3 regions of the Psychrobacillus sp. FSL K6-4046 genome follow, and region 3 is predicted to be linked to each of the others. Evidence: a T-box and tRNA genes for the amino acid it is inferred to sense, from the RefSeq annotation. Region 3 holds a T-box; the other regions hold tRNA genes.
What was found. A T-box is a leader RNA that pairs with one kind of tRNA and senses whether it is charged. The one in region 3 lies ahead of pheS (phenylalanine--tRNA ligase subunit alpha), so its partner is inferred to be a tRNA-Phe.
Positions count from the first base shown of each region.

Region 1: it has a tRNA-Phe gene. The T-box ahead of pheS (phenylalanine--tRNA ligase subunit alpha) is inferred to sense a tRNA for this amino acid. The anticodon was not compared.
Region 2: it has a tRNA-Phe gene. The T-box ahead of pheS (phenylalanine--tRNA ligase subunit alpha) is inferred to sense a tRNA for this amino acid. The anticodon was not compared.

Region 1 covers NZ_CP152020.1:3,064,272-3,066,503, reverse strand. Annotated here, with positions in the region: rRNA gene MKY09_RS15100 (23S ribosomal RNA) at 1-329, shown strand, start outside; rRNA gene rrf (5S ribosomal RNA) at 451-566, shown strand; tRNA gene MKY09_RS15090 (tRNA-Asn) at 576-650, shown strand; tRNA gene MKY09_RS15085 (tRNA-Ser) at 657-748, shown strand; tRNA gene MKY09_RS15080 (tRNA-Glu) at 772-846, shown strand; tRNA gene MKY09_RS15075 (tRNA-Val) at 869-944, shown strand; tRNA gene MKY09_RS15070 (tRNA-Met) at 1,064-1,140, shown strand; tRNA gene MKY09_RS15065 (tRNA-Asp) at 1,144-1,219, shown strand; tRNA gene MKY09_RS15060 (tRNA-Phe) at 1,242-1,317, shown strand; tRNA gene MKY09_RS15055 (tRNA-Thr) at 1,322-1,397, shown strand; tRNA gene MKY09_RS15050 (tRNA-Tyr) at 1,407-1,490, shown strand; tRNA gene MKY09_RS15045 (tRNA-Trp) at 1,497-1,570, shown strand; tRNA gene MKY09_RS15040 (tRNA-His) at 1,596-1,671, shown strand; tRNA gene MKY09_RS15035 (tRNA-His) at 1,707-1,782, shown strand; tRNA gene MKY09_RS15030 (tRNA-Gln) at 1,784-1,855, shown strand; tRNA gene MKY09_RS15025 (tRNA-Gly) at 1,862-1,936, shown strand; tRNA gene MKY09_RS15020 (tRNA-Cys) at 1,943-2,016, shown strand; tRNA gene MKY09_RS15015 (tRNA-Leu) at 2,049-2,130, shown strand.
Region 2 covers NZ_CP152020.1:1,233,778-1,236,009, forward strand. Annotated here, with positions in the region: tRNA gene MKY09_RS05980 (tRNA-Leu) at 1-27, shown strand, start outside; tRNA gene MKY09_RS05985 (tRNA-Arg) at 44-120, shown strand; tRNA gene MKY09_RS05990 (tRNA-Pro) at 130-206, shown strand; tRNA gene MKY09_RS05995 (tRNA-Ala) at 224-299, shown strand; tRNA gene MKY09_RS06000 (tRNA-Met) at 327-400, shown strand; tRNA gene MKY09_RS06005 (tRNA-Ile) at 407-483, shown strand; tRNA gene MKY09_RS06010 (tRNA-Ser) at 496-588, shown strand; tRNA gene MKY09_RS06015 (tRNA-Met) at 783-859, shown strand; tRNA gene MKY09_RS06020 (tRNA-Asp) at 863-938, shown strand; tRNA gene MKY09_RS06025 (tRNA-Phe) at 1,082-1,157, shown strand; tRNA gene MKY09_RS06030 (tRNA-Gly) at 1,166-1,239, shown strand; tRNA gene MKY09_RS06035 (tRNA-Ile) at 1,246-1,322, shown strand; tRNA gene MKY09_RS06040 (tRNA-Asn) at 1,327-1,401, shown strand; tRNA gene MKY09_RS06045 (tRNA-Ser) at 1,409-1,499, shown strand; tRNA gene MKY09_RS06050 (tRNA-Glu) at 1,507-1,578, shown strand; gene MKY09_RS06055 (1,4-dihydroxy-2-naphthoate polyprenyltransferase) at 2,020-2,232, opposite strand, start outside.
Region 3 covers NZ_CP152020.1:1,407,420-1,409,651, forward strand. Annotated here, with positions in the region: gene sspI (small acid-soluble spore protein SspI) at 1-43, opposite strand, end outside; gene MKY09_RS06890 (RNA methyltransferase) at 223-987, shown strand; T-box leader at 1,043-1,275, shown strand; gene pheS (phenylalanine--tRNA ligase subunit alpha) at 1,323-2,232, shown strand, end outside.

The DNA of each region.
Region 1 (2,232 bases), 1.7 Mb from region 3:
TACGCGAGCTGGGTTCAGAACGTCGTGAGACAGTTCGGTCCCTATCCGTCGTGGGCGTAGGAAATTTGAGAGGAGCTGTCCTTAGTACGAGAGGACCGGGATGGACACACCGCTGGTGTACCAGTTGTTCTGCCAAGGGCATCGCTGGGTAGCTATGTGTGGACGGGATAAGTGCTGAAAGCATCTAAGCACGAAGCCCCCCTCAAGATGAGATTTCCCATTACGCAAGTAAGTAAGATCCCTCAAAGACGATGAGGTAGATAGGTTCGGGGTGGAAGCGTGGCGACACGTGCAGCTGACGAATACTAATCGATCGAGGACTTAACCAAATTGTTTGTTTCTGAGATGTCAGTTTATTCAGTTTTGAAAGAATAATTTTTTATTAAAAAAACCCTTGTAATAATCTACATAGTTGATATAATAGAAAATGTCTTTCAGTAATTATTCAGGTCTAGTGATGATGGCGAAGAGGTCACACCCGTTCCCATACCGAACACGGAAGTTAAGCTCTTCAGCGCCGATGGTAGTTGGGGGTCTCCCCCTGCAAGAGTAGGACGTCGCTAGGCGGATATTATTCCGAAGTAGCTCAGTGGTAGAGCAATCGGCTGTTAACCGATTGGTCGTAGGTTCGAGTCCTACCTTCGGAGCCATTTCTAGGAGAGCTGTCCGAGTGGCCGAAGGAGCACGATTGGAAATCGTGTAGGCGGGTAACACTGTCTCAAGGGTTCAAATCCCTTGCTCTCCGCCAGATAGATTTCTCTTATACATAATGGCCCCTTGGTCAAGCGGTTAAGACACCGCCCTTTCACGGCGGTAACACGGGTTCGAATCCCGTAGGGGTCACCATTTATTTTTAAACCAGCATTACGGAGGATTAGCTCAGCTGGGAGAGCATCTGCCTTACAAGCAGAGGGTCGGCGGTTCGAGCCCGTCATCCTCCACCATTTTAATCACACTTAGCATTGTCGCGGGTGGAGCAAATCGCTTCACGAAGAAAGCAAAGCGTGGAAGACGTAAAACTCACTAAATGCGTAGTTGATTTAAATTTCAACACTTATATTATCGCGGGGTGGAGCAGTTCGGTAGCTCGTCGGGCTCATAACCCGAAGGTCACAGGTTCAAATCCTGTCCCCGCAACCAAATGGTCCCGTGGTGTAGCGGTTAACATGCCTGCCTGTCACGCAGGAGATCGCCGGTTCGATCCCGGTCGGGACCGCCATTTATCTTTAATGTACGTATGTGGCTCAGTAGCTCAGTCGGTAGAGCAAAGGACTGAAAATCCTTGTGTCGGCGGTTCGATTCCGTCCTGAGCCACCATTACGCCGGAATAGCTCAATTGGTAGAGCAACTGACTTGTAATCAGTAGGTTGGGGGTTCAAGTCCTCTTTCCGGCACCACTGTCTAGTGGAGGGGTAGCGAAGTGGCTAAACGCGGCGGACTGTAAATCCGCTCCTTAGGGTTCGGCGGTTCGAATCCGTCCCCCTCCACCAGTTATTAGGGGCATAGTTTAACGGTAGAATAGAGGTCTCCAAAACCTTTGATGTGGGTTCGATTCCTACTGCCCCTGCCAAATAATAAGTTAACTTTGAATAATGGCGGTTGTGGCGAAGTGGTTAACGCACCGGATTGTGATTCCGGCATTCGTGGGTTCAATTCCCATCAGTCGCCCCATATTCTATCTGGTTAGCTCTTTTTTTTATTCTGTGGCGGTCGTGGCGAAGTGGTTAACGCACCGGATTGTGATTCCGGCATTCGTGGGTTCAATTCCCATCGGTCGCCCCATTGGGGTATAGCCAAGCGGTAAGGCAACGGATTTTGATTCCGTCATGCCCTGGTTCGAATCCAGGTACCCCAGTTATTTGCGGAAGTAGTTCAGTGGTAGAACACCACCTTGCCAAGGTGGGGGTCGCGAGTTCGAACCTCGTCTTCCGCTCCAAATTAAGGCGGCATAGCCAAGTGGTAAGGCACAGGTCTGCAACACCTTTATCACCGGTTCAAATCCGGTTGCCGCCTCCAATTTTTAAAAAAGTATTTACTGCCTTCAATATGCCGGTGTGGCGGAATTGGCAGACGCGCGGGACTCAAAATCCCGTATCTTCGGATGTGTCGGTTCGACCCCGACCACCGGTATCATATTCATGACATAAAGTCATACCTATCAAGACTTCTAACTACTTTGTTAGAGGTCTTTTTTGTTGTTTCCTAAAAGGACGTAATCCCATGTATAAAGGT
Region 2 (2,232 bases), 170 kb from region 3:
CCGGTTCGATTCCGGTCCTCGGCACCACTTTTAAGTAACATTAGCGCCCGTAGCTCAATTGGATAGAGCGTCTGACTACGGATCAGAAGGTTGTGGGTTCGACTCCTGCCGGGCGCGCCAATATATATACGGGAAGTAGCTCAGCTTGGTAGAGCACTTGGTTTGGGACCAAGGGGTCGCAGGTTCGAATCCTGTCTTCCCGACCAGTTATTAATAAAAATTTGGGGCCTTAGCTCAGCTGGGAGAGCGCCTGCCTTGCACGCAGGAGGTCAGCGGTTCGATCCCGCTAGGCTCCACCAAATATAAAATTTTCTTTTAAAGTTCCTGGCGGCGTAGCTCAGCTGGCTAGAGCATTCGGTTCATACCCGAAAGGTCGTGGGTTCGACTCCCTCTGCCGCCATCTTAAGGACCTTTAGCTCAGTTGGTTAGAGCAGACGGCTCATAACCGTCCGGTCGCAGGTTCGAGTCCTGCAAGGTCCACCAACATAATTTTTCGGAGGAATACCCAAGTCTGGCTGAAGGGATCGGTCTTGAAAACCGACAGGCGGGTCATACCGCGCGGGGGTTCGAATCCCTCTTCCTCCTCCATCTTATTGTTAGTGGGAAATATACATACCAAGTAATTGAATGAAAAGTTGATTTAAATTTCAACTACTCTTATTGTCGCGGGGTGGAGCAAATCGCTTCACGAAGAAAGCGATTAACGTCGACGCAAGCGAAGCGTGGAAGACGTAAAACTCACTAAATGCGCAGTTGATTTAAATTTCAACTACTCTTATTGTCGCGGGGTGGAGCAGTTCGGTAGCTCGTCGGGCTCATAACCCGAAGGTCACAGGTTCAAATCCTGTCCCCGCAACCAAATGGTCCCGTGGTGTAGCGGTTAACATGCCTGCCTGTCACGCAGGAGATCGCCGGTTCGATCCCGGTCGGGACCGCCATTTATTATTCAATATGTTAGAGATTTAGGATAAGCAAGCAAATCGAGGAAGCAATCGAACGAAAGAAGGAGCGTACTAAAGTACGTGACTGAATGAGTGAGTGAAGCTGACAAAGAGTTGTGCTGCTTAGCGTAAATCGAAGAGGCTCAGTAGCTCAGTCGGTAGAGCAAAGGACTGAAAATCCTTGTGTCGGCGGTTCGATTCCGTCCTGAGCCACCATTTATCACGCGGGTGTAGTTTAGTGGTAAAACCTCAGCCTTCCAAGCTGATGATGAGAGTTCGATTCTCTTCACCCGCTCCAATTAATGGGCCTATAGCTCAGCTGGTTAGAGCGCACGCCTGATAAGCGTGAGGTCGATGGTTCGAGTCCATTTAGGCCCACCATTATTCCGAAGTAGCTCAGTGGTAGAGCAATCGGCTGTTAACCGATTGGTCGTAGGTTCGAGTCCTACCTTCGGAGCCATATATATGGGGAAGTACTCAAGTGGCTGAAGAGGCGCCCCTGCTAAGGGTGTAGGTCGGGCAACCGGCGCGAGGGTTCAAATCCCTCCTTCTCCGCCATATATAAGGCCCCTTGGTCAAGCGGTTAAGACACCGCCCTTTCACGGCGGTAACACGGGTTCGAATCCCGTAGGGGTCATAACTGTAAAAAGGCAATCACTTCGGTGGTTGTCTTTTTTTATTGTGCCTTTATGATATGTAAGGATTGTTATAACATTGTAAATCCAGGCGGGAAGAAGTATCAAGAAAAGTGAATCTATGCTGCACTTATTTGTGAATTTCCTTTCAAATATTGTTAGCAGAACGATTACACTAAAGTGATCAATAATAGCATTTGGGCATTATCTTCATGTGAAAAGATTTACTTCTAAAAGTTCTTCCACCGACCGATTATTGAAGAGAACCAACCGATTATTTTGCCTAACCGACCGATTATTAAACAAAACCGTCCGATTCTAAAGAAACTATGCGAAATCAATTATTTGGTTAGACTTTTCTTTCTTCGTTTACACTTCTGCAACCTCTAACTTAAACTTCACAAATAAAAAAGCCAGGAAGAGTTAACTTCCTGACTGACCCATCATAGTAAAAATCCTATTAACAAGCCAATACCTAAAAGAAATACGAAAATGGTATTCGTAAGTGCGGTGTTTTTCATTGCTAATCCGACTTCGAGGTGATTCTCTTTAGATTTAAATAGTTTTATAGCATCTATTGGTTTCTTTGCACTTAGTAAGACTAGCAAAGCCCAAGGTGTAAGAATCTGAAGTATTACTAATAAGATGATCCATAC
Region 3 (2,232 bases):
CCTTTAGGTTAGCTGCTATTGCTTCTCGAATTTGAAAATCCATTTTCATCACTCCTTGTCTTCATCTTTCCCCACGTCTCGTCAACTATACATAATTTTTTTGAATTGACGGAAGATAAATATGAACATATGAACTAATCGAGGAACATGATATAATCTTCTACAAAGAAAAGATGCTAAACTATTTGTTTTGCAGCATTTTAGAAAAAGGCGGTACAAAATATGAAACGAATCGAATCTCCTCAAAACTCTTTAGTGAAGCATTGGAAAAAATTACTCAGTGTTCGAAAAGAAAGAGATAAAACTGGTGAATTTATTATTGAAGGCTATCATTTAGTAGAAGAAGCAATCAAACAAAAAGAACTTGTCTTAACAATCATGTTAAGCGATACAAGTGAAATTCCTGCCAGTTGGGATGTAGACAATCTAGAAATAGTAGAAATTAATGATGTTATTAAAAAAGAGCTTGCAGAAACAGAGCATACCCAAGGCATTTTTGCACATTGTAAACAAAATGCGGCTCAAGCAGATGAACAAGAAAATTGGAGTAAATTTTTATTAATCGATGCGGTTCAAGACCCTGGGAATATTGGAACGATGATCCGTACGGCTGATGCTGCAGGGATAGACGCTGTTATTCTTGGAAAGGGATCAGCTGATGCGTATAATTCTAAAACGCTTCGCTCTGCTCAAGGCTCTCATTTCCACATACCTATATTAAAAGGTGACTTAAGCTATTGGGTCGATCAGCTAAAAGAGAAAAATGTAAAAGTATATGGCACGGCATTTGAAAATTCAACGCCGTTTCATGAGGTAGAGAAAAGTGATGCGTTTGCATTAATAGTAGGAAACGAAGGTAGCGGTATACAAGCAAGTCTTTTAGAACAAACGGACCAAAATATTATTGTTCCTTTATTGGGCCAAGCGGAATCTTTAAATGTCGCAGTCGCAACAGGAATTCTTCTTTATGGGCTTACATTGAGATAAATACCCTTGATGAAATGTTTAAAAGTCCGTATAATAGATAATAATTTGATAAATAAGAAAAGCTGTCATCGGGAAAAGTATATATGATTATTCGAATGTAGGGATTTTGCGCCTAGACTGGAAGCGTAAATGGAGAATTCATATAGAAGTTCACCCCGTTAGCTGCCACCGGGACCAGTGTTTACTGTAAAGGTGTGCCGGTGTAGAGCCGTTATTCGAATTGAGTGATTGCACGTTTAGTTGTGCAATAATCAGGGTGGTACCGCGAAATTAGTCCTCGTCCCTTTTATAGGGGCGGGGATTTTTTATTTTGTCAATTAGGAGGGATTTTTCAAATGGAAGCACAACTTCAACAGTTAAAAGAAGAAGCATTACAAAAAATTGAAGCTTCACAAAACACAAAAGAATTAAATGATGTGAGAGTAGCGTATTTAGGAAAAAAAGGACCGATTACAGATTTATTAAAGGGTATGGGTAAACTCCCAGCTGAAGAACGTCCAAAAATGGGAGCACTTGTCAATGTAGTGCGTGAAGAAGTAACTGCCGTTTTAGAAGCACGTATGACATTACTTCAAGAACAAGCGATTCAAGAACAGCTTGCAAAAGAGTCTATTGATGTAACATTACCGGGAAGACCAGTGAAAACAGGTAATCATCACCCACTCACTCGTGTAGTGGAGGAAATCGAAGATCTATTTTTAAGCATGGGTTATGAAATTGCAGAAGGTCCTGAGGTAGAAAAGGATTATTACAATTTTGAAGCATTGAATTTACCAAAAGGTCATCCAGCACGTGATATGCAGGATTCCTTCTATATTTCAGAGGATATTCTATTGCGTACGCATACCTCTCCAGTTCAAGCGCGCACGATGGAAGCAAAAGAAGGGCAACCAATTAAGATCATTTGTCCTGGTAAGGTATATCGTCGTGATAATGATGATGCTACCCATTCTCATCAATTCACTCAAATCGAAGGTTTAGTCATCGGTGAAAATATTCGTATGAGTGATTTAAAAGGTACTTTATCTTTATTCGCGAAAAAAATGTTCGGAGAAGATCGTGAAATTCGACTGCGTCCAAGTTTCTTCCCATTCACAGAGCCCTCTGTAGAGATGGATATCTCTTGCTTCAAATGTGGAGGAAGTGGTTGTAACGTATGTAAGAAAACAGGTTGGATTGAAATCCTAGGAGCAGGTATGGTTCATCCTAATGTTCTTGAGATGGCTGGTTATGATTCTAAAAAGC